2 regions of the Pseudoalteromonas sp. Ld20 genome follow, and region 1 is predicted to be linked to the other one. Evidence: predicted binding sites of a transcription regulator. Region 1 holds the regulator's gene; the other holds the start of a gene.
What was found. The regulator sigma-54, encoded in region 1, starts transcription at its own class of promoters, with help from an activator protein. The targets are predictions, from matches to a motif close to GTTGGCACGNNNNTNGNNT.
Positions count from the first base shown of each region.

Region 1 (7,993 bases):
CGTCTTGATAAACTGTGTCAGGCAGGCTTCTTAGCACTTCACCTAAATCATCATGCCCCATGTCTTCAGTGGCCGCAGCAATATGCTCCGGTTCCATTTGGGCGATAATACCTAAACGAACATCTTCTGAGAGTTCTTCGAGTACGTCACCTTGAACATCAGGGTCAACTAGTTGCCATAGTTGGGTACGAGTTTTATGGGGGGATGACTCAAGCAGTAATGCGGTGTCACATGGAGCTGTTTTTGCCAACATACGCCTAACTTGAACAAACTGACCACTGTTAAGTGACTTTGTCACTTGTTTTAGTTGTTGTAGTGGGTAATCTTGTTCAAAAGCTTCAGGCATTGGCGTCCTTAAATAATTAATACACTTTTAGGGTAGGGTAGACTTCGATAATTAAGCAGGCTGATTGTTATAACCAACATGCTTATTCAGTTTATCGCAATTTGTAAAGCGATACTACGAGCTATTCTTGCTCGTTAAATTTCTGTGCAATAAGTTGTCCTATTGCCGCTAGTGCGGGTTCTGCATCGGGGCCTTCGCACACTACTTTTACTTCTTTTCCTTGGCTACTTTCAAGTAACATTAAGCCTAATACGCTATCTCCAGCGGCTTCTTTGTTATCTTGATGAAGCGTAATACTGGCATCGAACTGCACGGCTAGTTGCGCTAATACACTGGCTGCACGGGCGTGTAAACCAAGCTTATTTTCTATTAAAAATGTATCTTCTAAACGCATTGGTTTCTCTTCGTTTATTCTTGTTCGCGATGGCGAATCTTCACATTACTATGGCTCATTGCAAAGCTTTCGCCAATGGTTTGTGCTAAATACACTGAACGATGTTGTCCACCGGTACAGCCGATTGCAATTGTTAAGTAGCTACGATTATTGCGTTCAAGGTGTGGTAACCATGTTTGCATAAAAGTTTGAATTTGCCATGTGAATTTTTGCACTATGCTGTGACTCGCTAAATAATCTTTTACCGGTTGATCAAGCCCTGTTAGTGGCTTTAATTCAGGTTCCCAGTGTGGGTTTGGTAAAAAGCGCGCATCAAATACATAATCAGCTCCCTTAGGAATGCCATGCTTAAAACCAAATGACTCAAATGTAATGATCAGTTTTTTATCTTTTTTGCCTAAGATTTTTTCGCGAATTGATTCAGCCAGCTGGTGGACACTTAAATCGGTTGTATCAAGAATAAAGTCGGCGCGGGTAATGAGTACATCTAATAGCACTTTTTCTTGTTTAATGGCTAAATCAAGTGGCAGTGAATCTAAAGAAAGTGGGTGTAAACGGCGTGTTTCAGAAAAGCGCTTAATGAGCGTTTGGTCGTCACTGTCTAGATAAAATAGAGTTGGGTTTGCAAACCCCGGAAGATACTCAAGAATATCATTAAACTCTTGCTGTTCTTTGGGTAAGTTACGCACATCAATACTGACGGCAATCTTATCGTAGTTATCAGATACACTACGCACTAACGACGGTAATAAGTTTACAGGGATATTATCAACACAATAATAGCCAAGGTCTTCTAATACACGCAAAGCGACAGATTTACCTGACCCTGAGCGCCCACTGATGATAATTAATTCCATGTAAACTCTCCTTCTTTTAACTACGACTGTTCAACAATTACTTGATATAGATCTTGGTCTGTTTTTGCGCTACGTATTTGTTTACAAAACTCTTTGTCGTTGAGTTTATCAGCAATTGTAGCCAACGTCTTTAAATGAAGTTCACTGTCACCGTCAGGTACGATGAGTGCAACAAAAATATCGACGGGGCGATTATCAATGGCATCAAAATTGATTGGTTGTTCGCTTACTAAAATTAAAGCGAGTGGTTCTTGTGCGCCACTCATGCGACCATGCGGGATCGCGATACCACGGCCAATACCTGTACTACCTAATTTTTCTCTATTTAATAGAGCACTCAATATGTCTTGTTGTGATAAGTGAGGAAGCCGTTCATGAGCCAATTGGCTGATAAATTCGAGGATACGTTTTTTGCTATTAAAAAGGACCGCAGCTTTACTGCAGTCCTGACAAGTAAGTGAACTTAGTTTCATAGTGTTAGTGTCGAGCGTGCTTCTCTTTGTGTTTGATAACTTGACGGTCGAGTTTATCGATGAGCCCGTCAATCGCGGCATACATGTCCTGGTGCTGCGTTGAGGCAAATAGCTCTGCGCCACTGACATGTAATGTTGCTTCTGCTTTTTGGTTGAGCTTTTCTACGTCAAGAATAACATGGACATTGTTGATGTGATCAAAATGCCTCTCAAGCTTCGCAAACTTATTGTTTACATAGTCTCTTAATGAATCAGTAATTTCTACGTGACGACCAGTTAAATTTAGTTGCATAAGCATTTTCCTTCTTGTGGTTTTACGCCTTAAATCAAGCTTTTACGTTGATTTGACGGTGGAATAGCTAGCGATTCACGGTACTTTGCTATTGTTCGTCTAGCTACTTTGATACCTTGCTCTGCCAATATATCTGCAATTTTACTATCACTCAATGGTTTAGCTGAGTTTTCTGCTGCAATCAATTTTTTTATGAGTGCACGAATTGCTGTCGATGAGCATTCTCCGCCATTTTCGGTACTGACATGGCTTGAGAAAAAATACTTTAACTCAAAAATACCACGTGGTGTATGCATGTACTTCTGGGTTGTTACCCGGGAGATTGTTGATTCATGCATTTCAACCATTTCAGCAACATCGTTTAATACCATAGGTCGCATAGCCTCGGGGCCATGCTCAAAAAAACCTTGCTGCTGTTTAACAATGCAGTTAGTTACTTTGAGTAATGTGTCATTACGACTTTCTAGGCTTTTTATAAACCATTTAGCTTCTTGTAAATGAGAGCGAATAAATTGGCTGTCAGTGCTCGATTTTACTGAGCGCGACATCGCCGCATATTGGCTGTTAACTCTAATTTTTGGCATGCTATCTGGGTTGAGCTCTACCACCCAGCGGCCTTTAATTTTTTTCACTGACACGTCGGGAATAACGTACTCTGACTCTTCTCGAACTATGGTATCCGCAGGCTTTGGATTAAGGCTGTGGATGAGTGTCATTACTTCTTTTAGTTCATCTTCCTTTAGCTTAGTCTTTTTCATCAAAGTACGATAGTCGCGACTAGCTAATAAATCGATATGATCAGTTAAAATCATTTTTGTTTCGGCAATCCAAGGCGTTGCAGGATCAAATTGATTTAGCTGAATACATAAACATTCAGGTAGGCTGCGTGCAGCAATACCGACCGGATCAAATAACTGAATACGCTTTAATACCGCTTGAACTTCATCAAGTTCAATTTCTTCTTCGTTATTACCTTTGTTTAGGCTTTCAGCAATGTCTTCACAGCTTAGTGTAAGAATACCTGAGTCATCAACCGCTTCGACAATGGCTATCGCGATAGCTTCGTCAGTCGGACTAAAATGAGTCAGCTGTAGTTGCCACATAAGGTGATCGTGGAGGGTTTCAGATGAAGCGCCTTGATAAATAGATTCATCTTCAGGCATTGGCCCTGATGAAGAGCTTGGTGCGGCGCTCATGTATTCATCCCATGTAACATCCATCGCCATTTCGTCGCTTACGGTATCTTTTGCTAGCGCTTCACTGCTTTCTTGTTCGTATTCACTTGGCGTGTCATCAGCTGAGGCACTGACAGTTTGATCATCAGTATCTTGTTTTTGTTCGTTCTTACCACCTGATTCATCACCAAAGTCATTTTCATCGACCTCAAGTAATGGATTGCTATCTAGTGCTTCTTGGATCTCTTGTTGAAGATCTAATGTGCTCAACTGTAACAAACGAATAGCTTGTTGTAGCTGTGGTGTCATTGTAAGTTGCTGGCCCATGCGCAGCTGGAGTGATTGCCTCATGTATCTCTAACAATCCTTTTATTGTTGTCATAATTAAGTCTAGCAGAACCTTAGCCGGGCGTGGCTTTATAGCCTAAATTGCTCACCCAAATAAACGTCGCGGACTGTTTGGTCGGCAAGTACATGCTCAGGAGTGCCTGATGCAATTAACTCCCCATGAGAAACTATGTAGGCTTTTTCACAAACATCAAGGGTTTCTCGTACATTGTGGTCGGTAATAAGTACGCCTATCCCACGGTTTTTAAGATGTTCAATAATCTTCTTTATATCTAACACCGAAATAGGATCAACGCCAGCAAAAGGCTCATCTAACAGAATAAATTTAGGGTTTGCGGCTAAAGCGCGAGCAATTTCAACGCGACGGCGTTCACCACCAGATAATGCCATACCTTGACTATCGCGGATGTGCTGAATGCTAAATTCATCAAGTAAGCCATCAAGCGCTTCTTCACGAGCTTGTTTATTTAGCTCTTTACGGGTTTCGAGTATCGCCATCAGGTTTTGGTAAACGGTCAGTTTGCGAAATATCGAAGATTCTTGCGGTAAATAGCCAATCCCTAAACGTGCACGGCTGTGCATTGGTAATAAGGTGATGTCGTTATCATCTATGCTTATTTTACCTTTGTCGCTTGGCACTAATCCTACAATCATGTAAAAAGTGGTGGTTTTGCCTGCGCCATTAGGGCCAAGTAAGCCAACAATGCTACCAGCGCTGACTTCTAAGCCTACATTTTTTACGACTTGGCGGCCTTTATAACTTTTTGCTAAAAACTCAGCTTTTAATGTGCTCATGGCTGACCTTTTTCGTTATCTTTTTTAGTGTTTACTGGGACTAATATTGTATGCACTCGTTCGTCTGAATTTTCATCTTTTTCAGCGCTAATTAATTGTTGGTCCATGTCGTATGTAATACTTTTGGCATTAATCTTTTGACCTGCTTGAGTGACTTGGGCGTTACCGATTAAAGTTAAATAGCGTTTATCAACATCGTAACGAACCTCATTGGCGCTGGCGCTCATAATTGTGCCATCTGTTTGTTTTTCTTCAAAGTATGCAGGGCTTCCAGTGGCAACAAGCAGCTGCTTATTATCACCTAAATCTTCACGTTTGTGCACTTCTAGGTGATCAGCTGTGATACGACGATTACCATGGATTATCTCTACGTTTTTTTCAAAAATACCGACATTTTTTTTCAGCTGTGCAAGCTGTTTATCAGCGCTTATCGATACTTGGTCTGCAAGTGGAAGAGTACCTTCAGCAAAGCTTGAAAGGGCAATGAACAAGCTAGGTATTACAAGTAAGTGAGCAAATTTATTGGTCATAATATATGGTTCGCGTATGGTTAATAAGTTCTACCACTTCGGCTTTTAAGTCGGCTCTAAGGCCGCGTCCGGTGGTCTTTAAATTTGGTCCGATTAATTCAACAGGCTGTTCTGAACTCATGGTTTGTTGTTCAATATCAACCAAGATATTATCGGCATTAATATGCTTAATCATTGCGTTGTTTGTGAGATTTTTAGCAACAACATTGCCTTCTAAAATCAACTGGTTATTTTCATATAATGTGGCTTCTTGCGCATTGATTTGCCACGTTTGCTGTTGATTATATAAAGTAAAAATAGGCTTTTCAAAGTAAGTAAATCCTAACTGCTGATAAAGTTCCATTTTTGCTGCGGTTACTTTGTGGCTAATTTTACCTTGCTCATCAAATGCGGTTTGCTTTAATTCGACCGCGGTATAATCAGGTTTTGCTATCACATCTTCTTGATTTTTTACCGTGGTCGTTGTTTGGCTAAAGTACGGGAGCCACAACCACGCCATAAAACCTATAAATAATACGCTTAATATTAAACGCGCACTATTCATGAGCTAGTCCCTTCACTGGTCAATGGTTTTCCATTAACTAGCATTAATAGGTCGGTAAGCTCGCGTACTGCACCAAAGCCACCGGGTAGCATTGTTGTGTAATGTGATAGTCGCTTAATTAGCGGGTGTGCGTCATTTACAGCAACTGCAAAGCCAACCAGTTCCATGACCGGTAAATCAGGGCCGTCATCGCCGATATAGGCAATTTGTTCGTCACTTAACTGGAGTTTATCTTTTAGCTCTTGATAAGCGTGCAACTTGTTTTCTTGGCCTTGGTAGATATGCGGTACAGTTAGGCTAGTCATTCGTTGCTGAACTATCTGTGAATGACGGCCTGTGATCACGGCTACTTCAAAACCACTATTGATAAGCGCTTTGATACCAAAACCGTCTTTAGTATTGAAGGCTTTTAGTTCTTCACCTTGGTTACCAAGATAAATACGGCCATCAGAGAATACCCCGTCAATATCACAAATAAGTAATTTAACTTTTTTGGCGCGGGTTTGCGCATCGTCTGAAAGTGGTTGGTATAAGTCTGCAAATTGCATTATAAAACTCCTGCTTTTAGCAAATCCTGCATGTTAAGTGCGCCAATAGGGTGGTGATTTTCATCAATGACAATTAAGCCATTAATGCGTTTATTCTCCATGATATTAAGCGCCTCGGCTGCTAGCATATCGGCTGTAGCGGTTGTGCAAGAACGGGTCATTACGTGACTAATTAAAGTGCTGTGAATATCAATTCGTTGCTCTAAAATTCGGCGCAAATCACCATCTGTGAACAAGCCAGCAAGTTGACCCGAATCATCAACTATGGCGGTCATGCCCAAGCCTTTAGCCGACATTTCAATTAACGCGTCTTTAATACATTGCGTGTCTTTGATGATAGGCGTTGTATTGCCAGTATGCATAATATCTTTTAAGCACAGCAATAAACGTTTACCTAAACTTCCACCAGGGTGTGATAGTGCAAAGTCGTCAGCAGTAAAGCCTCGCGTTTCAAGTAGGGCAACTGCCATTGCATCCCCCATAGCTAGCGTGGCTGTTGTGCTTGCTGTTGGGGCAAGGCCAAGCGGGCATGCTTCTTGGCTTACTTTAACGCATACGTGAACATCAGCCCATGTAGCCATTGATGAGTCAGGATTACCGGTCATTGCGATCATTTTTGCACCAAGGCGCTTTATGACCGGGATAATGTTTAATACTTCACTGGTTTCACCTGAATTAGAGATAAGAATAACCACGTCATCACGTGTGATCATACCTAAATCGCCGTGGCTTGCCTCTCCTGGATGCACAAAAAAAGCAGGGGTGCCTGTGCTGGCTAACGTTGCCGCTATTTTATTACCAATATGGCCAGATTTACCCATGCCTACGACAATAATCCGACCGCTGCATTGATACATTAGTTGGCAGGCTTGATTAAAATTATGATCAAGGTATTGAGCAATATCAGCAAGGGCTTGACGTTCTATTTCAAGGACTCGTTTACCTTGTTCAATAAAATTTAACTGCGTCATTGTGTTATCCATTTTATGAGGTGTATTAAGCAACTTGGCTGAAAATATAACCTTGGTATACTAAAAATGAGACCAGTAATATGCCACCTTCTACTCGAGTAATACGTCGTGACCCTCTAAAACTCAAGGACATGGCAATTAATGCGATGGTTGCACCAATCATTATTAATGCATCGCGGTTTGCTGCCGAAGGGTCAATGATCGATGGGTTTATAATACCAGCCAGTGGCAATACGGCTAATATGTTAAATAAGTTTGAACCAACGATATTACCTAAAGCTAAGTCATCTTCTTTTTTAAGGACACCAGCAATACATGCTGCAAGTTCTGGCAAGCTTGTACCAATGGCAATAATTGTTAGACCGATAACTAAGTCACTCAAACCAAAGTACTGTGCTATGTCAACGGCTGAACCAACTAAAAAATGCGAACTTACTGGCAGTAATATCATGCCAATGACTAACCAAAAAAGCGCCGACTTAGTTGTTACATTGTCTGGCACATCTTCACATGCTTCGCTTACAAACGGGTCATCTGCTTCGTTTTTTGCTCGAATAGATACAAGGATAAGACCGGCAATAAAAACAACAAAGCCAATAACTAGCGCAATACCTTCAAAAAATGAAAAATAGTTATCAGAAAAAATGTACCAAGCGGCAATTGATACTAACAACACAAGGGGCATTTCACGTTTTAAAGTCGTTGAAGAAACAGATAAAG
Region 1 is NZ_JBISHB010000043.1:370,246-378,238, reverse strand. It holds gene mgtE (magnesium transporter) at 1-346, opposite strand, end outside; gene ACJJVX_RS18850 (HPr family phosphocarrier protein) at 468-740, opposite strand; gene rapZ (RNase adapter RapZ) at 755-1,597, opposite strand; gene ACJJVX_RS18840 (PTS sugar transporter subunit IIA) at 1,618-2,070, opposite strand; gene hpf (ribosome hibernation promoting factor) at 2,075-2,362, opposite strand; gene ACJJVX_RS18830 (RNA polymerase factor sigma-54) at 2,392-3,888, opposite strand; gene lptB (LPS export ABC transporter ATP-binding protein) at 3,955-4,680, opposite strand; gene lptA (lipopolysaccharide transport periplasmic protein LptA) at 4,677-5,210, opposite strand; gene lptC (LPS export ABC transporter periplasmic protein LptC) at 5,200-5,754, opposite strand; gene kdsC (3-deoxy-manno-octulosonate-8-phosphatase KdsC) at 5,751-6,302, opposite strand; gene ACJJVX_RS18805 (KpsF/GutQ family sugar-phosphate isomerase) at 6,302-7,273, opposite strand; gene ACJJVX_RS18800 (calcium/sodium antiporter) at 7,299-7,993, opposite strand, start outside.

Region 2 (7,993 bases), on a different contig from region 1:
ATGCTTGCTGCGCATTACGTACGATATTGAGCACAACTTGCTGAATTTTACCTTGGTCAATAAACACATCGGGTATACTCGGGTCGTAATCTTTTTCTAAACTGATGTTGGCACAGTTGTCGAGAGTACTTAACCTGATAACCGACTCCAAGGTTTGGTGAATATTACCGTATGATTTTTGCGGTAATTGATTCGGCCCTAGTAATCTATCAACTAGTTCTCGCAAGCGATCTGCTTGCTCAATAATTAGCTCAGCGCATTCATCCCGTTCTTGCTGATCAACCTCATACTGCAATAATTGCGCCGCTCCACGAATACCACCTAAAGGATTTTTTATTTCGTGCGCAAGCCCCCTAATTAGGTTACGTGCAGCTTGATATTGGTGCATTTGATTTGAAGCTTGATCGTGGCGGATTTCATCATCCGTTTGCCGACATTCGAGCAAAATATAATAGGCATTTTCTAGCATAACGCGTCGTGCACTAATCGCTAATTTAGCATGGCGAGAATCAACGAAAACTACGTCAGCTCTGTGCTGGTGGCAATCTACACCATCAATTAAAGCGTATTGCGCTATTCGTTTTAAATCAATTGAGTGGTAACTAAATAGGCTATCGAAAGATTGTTTTAAAATACGTTTAGGGCCTAAGCCTAATAGCTCACTCGCACTGTCATTGGCGTACACAAGGGTAAAACGTTCATCAAGTAAAATAACGGCCGTAGTCAGATTTTGCCAAATACTTGCGAGGAGTTCGGGGCGGAAAATTTTATTGTTGGGCATGGTTGCACCATTTTAGTGCGTTGATGATATTTAGCAGCTTATCACAGAGTTACGTACAAGAAATGTGTCGTGGTAGAAAAAACACTATTCTTACAAAGACGATGCCCTATGCATAAAAAAAGTGCTGCTTTCACTAACCGAGACCACAGAACCTTCGGAGTTAAATAGTTTCAATTGCAATGTGTGCTCACCGCGGTTTACATCACGAAGTGCAAAAGTACCCGTGTTGCTCGGCTTAGCGAATGCGACACCATCAACGAGTAATTGAATTTTAAAACCGCTCTCAAAGCGTGGAACTATTCTACTAGTAACGTAAACAGACCCTGTATTTTCACGGACAGTTTCTTCATTAGTGGGTGAAGCAATAACAATTTTAAAGTTGACCACCGCAGCGGGCTTGTCTTCATTTAACACGGTAATATCAACAGCGGGCATAGATAAATTTTGGCTTGATAATTTAATTTCTTGGGCTCCTGCTCTAGGGCTGTCAGAAAATACCAGTACGCCATGTTTGTCTTTCCACGAGTAGATTTTTTTGTCACCGCCGTAGCTGTTAATACTAACTAAAGACATGCTTAAAAGTAATAAAATTGTTTTTTTCACTGTACAGTCCTGCATTTTTTGCACTAATTAAACTGTAGTGGATAATGACCAAATTTACCATAAAAAAAGCCCGTAAAACGGGCCTTGAGAACACATATATATTATCTATTAGATAATTTTCTCTACAGCGTTATTAGCAGCTATAGTACATTTCAAACTCAACTGGGTGAGTTGTCATGTTAAGCTTTTCAACTTCCTGACTCTTAAGTTTGATGTAAGCATCAATTAAGTCATCAGTAAATACGTTACCTTGCGTTAAGAACTCACGGTCTGCGCTAAGTGCACAGAGTGCTTCATCAAGTGATGCCGCAACAGTTGGGATCTCAGCTGCTTCTTCAGCAGGTAAGTCGTATAAATCTTTATCCATTGCATCGCCAGGGTGGATCTTGTTTTTGATACCGTCAAGACCTGCCATTAACATTGCAGAAAATGCAAGGTATGGGTTAGCTGTTGGATCTGGGAAGCGTACTTCGATACGACGACCTTTTTCAGACGGAACCACTGGAATACGAATTGATGCAGAGCGGTTACGTGCAGAATATGCAAGCATAACTGGCGCTTCAAAACCTGGTACTAAACGCTTGTACGAGTTAGTCGATGCATTCGCAAACGCATTGATTGCTTTAGCGTGTTTGATAATACCGCCGATGTAGTAAAGTGCATCTTCAGAAAGACCGCCGTACTTGTCGCCTGCGAATAAGTTAACACCGTCTTTAGCTAAAGACTGGTGACAATGCATACCAGAACCGTTATCACCAACAACTGGTTTAGGCATAAAAGTCGCAGTTTTGCCATATAAATGAGCCATGTTATGGATAACATATTTCATCTCTTGGATTTCATCTGCTTTAATTACCATCGTATTAAAGCGAGTCGCGATTTCATTTTGACCAGCGGTTGCTACTTCGTGGTGATGTGCTTCTACTACTTGGCCCATTTCTTCTAGAACGAGACACGTAGCTGAACGCCAATCTTGGAAATCATCAACTGGAGCAACTGGGAAGTAACCGCCTTTAACGCCAGGACGGTGACCTGTGTTGCCATCTGCATATTCTTTATCTGAATTCCAAGCAGCTTGCTTAGAATCAATTTTGTACATTGAACCAGACATATCCGTTTTGTATTTAACATCATCAAATACGAAAAACTCAGGTTCAGGGCCAAATAAAACTGTATCAGCAATACCTGTAGAACGCATATACTCTTCAGCGCGTTTAGCAACTGAACGCGGGTCGCGCTCATAACCTTGTAATGTTGCAGGCTCAACGACGTCACAACGTAAGATTAATGTCGCTTCTTCTGTGAAAGGGTCTAGCTTAGCTGATTCAGCAACAGGCATTAATACCATGTCTGATTCATTAATACCTTTCCAGCCAGCAATTGAAGAACCGTCAAACATTTTACCGTCTTCAAAGAAATCTTCATCAACTTGGTGATGAGGAATAGAAACGTGTTGCTCTTTACCTTTTGTATCAGTAAAGCGTAAATCAACGAACTTAACGTCATTTTCTTTAATAAAATCTAAAACCGATTGTGACATGTGTCCTCCAACTGTTGGGTTTTATTTTTGCTGCATAATTGCTTTTGTTTATAGTAAGCGTTTTCTGTGCCATATTTATAAGTCTTTGTTTATAAGTTTAAAAATTATAGTTCTACGTTATGCTACCTATTGCGTTGCACCAATATGAAGCGTTAAAAGATCATTTTGGTGCGTAACGGGATTTGGTACGACTTGTATGAATTATAAACACAGCTGTAAAACTAACTTACTTATAAAATACTGTCAAAATATGGCATGAAATGTATTGAATGTACAAAATAAGAGTTAATTCAGAAATTAAATTAATAAAAATGTCATATATAAAACAGATACTTATTGGAACTATTAAGAAAGTTTTGAAATATATATTGGATAAACTTTCATCCATGTCATTTATAGGGGATAATATGCGCCCTTTTAAATCCAATGCTGGGACATCTCGTGAAAACGCGGGTGAGAGCGTAAAGCCCCTGCAGGATCATTGAGATTCAATTTCTCTGAGTGAATATATGAGCATCGAAAAGTTAAGAAATATAGCGATTATCGCGCACGTTGACCACGGTAAAACAACACTGGTTGACAAACTACTTGAGCAATCAGGTACATTAGAAACACGCGGCGGTAACGAAGAGCGCGTGATGGACTCAAACGACATTGAGAAAGAACGTGGTATTACCATTTTGGCTAAAAACACAGCCATCTCATGGAACGATTACCATATCAATATCGTTGATACTCCAGGACACGCCGACTTCGGTGGCGAAGTTGAACGCGTACTTTCGATGGCTGACTCAGTATTACTACTTGTTGATGCTCAAGAAGGTCCAATGCCGCAAACGCGTTTCGTTACGCAAAAGGCATTCGCACAGGGCTTAAAGCCGATCGTAGTTATCAATAAAATTGATAAGCCAGGTGCACGTCCTGATTGGGTTATGGATCAAATCTTTGATTTATTCGACAACCTTGGCGCAACTGACGAACAGTTAGATTTTAAAGTAATCTACGCTTCAGCTATCAACGGCTGGGCAACACTAGATTTAGACGAGCCATCAGACAACATGGAACCTATGTTCAAGATGATCGTTGATGAAGTATCACCACCGGATGCAGATCCTGAAGGTGACTTTCAAATGCAGATCTCTCAACTTGATTACAACTCATATGTTGGTGTAATCGGTATAGGTCGTATCAAACGTGGTTCTGTTGCTCCTAACCAACAAGTTACTATTATTGGTGCTGACGGCTCTAAACGTAACGGTAAAATCGGTGCAGTACAAAGCTACCTTGGCCTTGAGCGTATCGAAACTGATAAAGCTTACGCAGGTAATATCGTAACAGTAACAGGTATTGGTGAGCTTAAGATCTCTGATACAGTTTGTTTCCCTGGCAACGTTGAAGCATTACCACCACTAAGTGTTGATGAGCCAACAGTAACAATGACATTCTCTGTAAATAACTCACCTTTCTGTGGTAAAGAAGGTAAGTTTGTAACATCACGTAATATCCGTGAGCGTTTAGACAAAGAATTAGTACACAACGTAGCACTTCGTGTTGCAGATACTGATAACCCTGATAGCTTCCGTGTATCGGGCCGTGGTGAATTACACCTAGGTATCTTAATCGAAAACATGCGTCGTGAAGGTTACGAGCTAGCAGTATCTCGTCCAGAAGTAATCTTACGTACAGTTGATGGTGTGTTAGAAGAACCGTATGAAACACTAACAATTGACTGTCAAGAAGAGCACCAGGGTTCTATCATGGAACAAATTGGTCTTCGTAAAGGTGAGCTTACTGATATGGCCCCAGATGGTAAAGGCCGTATGCGTTTGGACTTTATGATCCCTAGCCGTGGTTTAATCGGTTTCCAAACTGAGTTCATGACGTTAACATCAGGTTCTGGTTTACTTTATCACACGTTTGATCACTACGGTCCGCACAAAGGTGGCGAGCTAGGTGTTCGTAAGAACGGTGTAATGATTGCAAATGCAACAGGTAAAGCACTTACTAACGCATTATTTAACTTACAAGAGCGCGGCCGTTTATTCATCGGTCACGGTGTTGAAGTATACGAAGGTATGGTTATCGGTATTCATAGCCGTGATAACGACCTTACAGTTAATGCGCTTAAAGGTAAGCAACTTACTAACGTTCGTGCATCTGGTACAGATGAAGCACAAACATTAACTCCAGCACTTAACTATTCACTTGAGCAAGCGCTTGAGTTTATTGCTGATGATGAGTTAGTAGAAGTTACACCACTAAACATTCGTATCCGTAAGCGTCACCTTACAGAAAACGAACGTAAACGTGCGGGTCGTGCACCTAAGTCATAATCTATTAATTTAGAATAATGATTTCAAAAGCCGCTGTATTGTAAGATACAGCGGCTTTTTAGTGGGTGAAAACAAGAGTTGTAAGCTATAAGCGGTCAGATTAGAACAAGCGTGGTTGGGTAGATTGGTTGTAGGTGAAAGACAACCACATAAAGCTTTACCTAAAACAGATTTAGACACTAAAGCTAACACCATAGGTGGGAATTTACCTCGCGCAGGCGCTAACGTAATTACTTTTTCGGGATAAATCTCGACCTACAGTTTAAGTAACTCAGTAATTTCAAGGTGAATAATAACAGGGCAGAGGTTAAGCTAAAAACTCGGTTTTGGCTTGTCGTGAATGAATCACATTTTGAATGTCGAGTTGTTGGCTTTCTTTTGATGGCTTAACTTCAAAGCCTTCATGGCTGAGTAACCACAATTTACGCTCAATTCCTCCTGCATAGCCTGTGAGTGAGCCATTACTGCCTATCACTCTATGGCACGGTACAATTAAGCTAATAGGATTTCGGCCATTAGCGCCGCCAACGGCCTGAGAGCCTTTGGGCTTATTCACCATTTTAGCGATGTCTAAATACGTGACGACTTCACCATAGGGAATGTTTGATAAGCAGTACCACACTGATTTTTGAAAATCTGTTCCTTTAGGATCAAGGGGTAGGTCAAATTCTTTGCGTGCTTTTGCGAAATACTCATGTAACTGTTTTTTACACTCAGTTGTTATATCGCTGGCTATGACGTGGGTTTTTATTTCCCCAGAAAATATAACTTGGGTAATGCCTTTATCTGATGCTTTAAATTCAACACACCCTAGCGGTGTATCAATATAATCGACAAACATTGCAGTCGTCTCCCTAGTTGAAAAGTTAAGTGGTTTCGCTAAAACGTACATTGTCTGATTCGCTCAGTAATATCGTCGAATGCTCTACAGCTTGTTAATGACTACAATTGCACACTTTCACCTTCATTAAGAATATATAGCGGTACTTGTGAATCCATTTTTTTATACATATGCAATAAACGCAGTAACGCAGAATGGCTGCTGTGATCGCCCATCTGCCAACTTGAGTTGCCATAGCCCCACGGTATCATAACTTTACAATTAAGCTCTTGTGCTGCGTTTAGCGCGTCTTCCGGTGTGGTATGGACATAGCGATACCATTTGCCGTTTTCTTTATGATAGTAAGAAGCGATGGGTATTAGGCATACATCTATATCGCCATATTTTTGCTGAATGTCTTGAAAGTGTTTTGAATAGCCCGTATCGCCTGCAAAAAATAAAGTTTTACCATTTTGTTCTAGCAACCAGCCATTCCATGAGTCTTTATTGTCATCATCGTAGATGTAGGGAATAAGTACTCTATTGCTAAAATGATGAGCTGGCACTGCGTGGATCGTTAAATCATCAATATTGGTTTTTGAGTACCACGGCATTTCGCTGATGTTAAAACCACCTGTAGGAAAGTTATCCGCCATACCAAGTGGCGTTAAGTAATAGGGCTTATTACCTATGAGTTCTATATCGGCTTTATTGAAATGATCATAATGGATATGTGAATACATAACGGCATCAATACCGGCTAACTCTTGCTCATTTAACCAAGCACCAGGCTGACGATAGATGCCTCCTGTAAGTTTAAATGCGATATCAACGGGGGAATCAAACTGCGCTTTTACGGGATCAAATAATATATGCTGACCGTTTGGGGTATTGATCGAAAAACTAGCGTGACCCAGCCAGCGGACAGTGTAGTTGGTATTTAACTGTGGCAGTGTTTGCCTACCTTGATACTGGCAGTTTTCAGCGCTCGTTTCACACAGCAAATCGGGGTGAGCAGGGTAGCAGTCAGTTTCGCAGGTGGTCGGGTAATTTTGCTTTTTTGGGTATACATTATGGTAGCGACCAGCACGATCACCCTCTTTGTATTGTGCAATAACAGCATCTGGTGCGGTTATCTGGGTCACTTGATTGGGCGTACCACACGCGGCCAATAAGCACGAAGCAATGATTAAACCAACACCGTATACCTTCATTGTTTATTTACGCTTTGTAATTTTAACTACATAAAAGTGTACCAAAAACAGCCGATTAAAAAACATTTTAAAAGTAACAAAAAATAACAATAAAAAAGCCCATTACAGTGAATGGGCTTAATAGTTTTAGATCCTAGGATTATTATCCTGCTTTATTCATTTGTTCAATAAATTTGTTTGAGTCAGCAATTGACTTGTTCATATCATTCATCAATATTTGAATATCGCGTTTAAGGTTTGTAAATTCGCCTTTTATGGCGGTTACAGCCTGCGCATTTAAGTTATGCTTTAAGTACAATACATTATCTTTTAACGATGAAAGTACTGGCTCCATTTTGCTTTCGGCACTTCGCATTGAGCGCAGTAGTTGGTCAAATTGGCGCTTAGTCGAATTAAGTTTTTTGCTACTTTCACGCTTTAAAGATGCACTTTTGTATTGCTCAAGTTCATCTGCCCACTCGTCAAATAACGCGTCCGCAACGTCTTCAACTTTATTGATGTTGGTGGTTACATCTTCAGCAGCTTTCAAGCTTGACTCGTAATCATCATTAAGTTGGTTATAAGCCTCTTGTAACTCGCCACCGTCAAAGTTAATTAAAGTGGTTAAGCGTTCTAATGCTGATTGAAATTCTTCTTGCGATTCCTCTTGTGATTCCTTTGCCTCTTCTACACGATCAACGAGTATGTCGCGTTTATGTACAC
Region 2 is NZ_JBISHB010000030.1:22,540-30,532, forward strand. It holds gene glnL (nitrogen regulation protein NR(II)) at 1-781, opposite strand, end outside; gene ACJJVX_RS05800 (DUF4124 domain-containing protein) at 872-1,384, opposite strand; gene glnA (glutamate--ammonia ligase) at 1,518-2,924, opposite strand; gene typA (translational GTPase TypA) at 3,434-5,257, shown strand; gene ACJJVX_RS05815 (methylated-DNA--[protein]-cysteine S-methyltransferase) at 5,565-6,098, opposite strand; gene ACJJVX_RS05820 (MBL fold metallo-hydrolase) at 6,200-7,291, opposite strand; gene ACJJVX_RS05825 (DUF2959 domain-containing protein) at 7,434-7,993, opposite strand, start outside.
Region 2: the regulator sigma-54 is predicted to act here: its motif matches at 2,980-2,998, upstream of glnA (glutamate--ammonia ligase).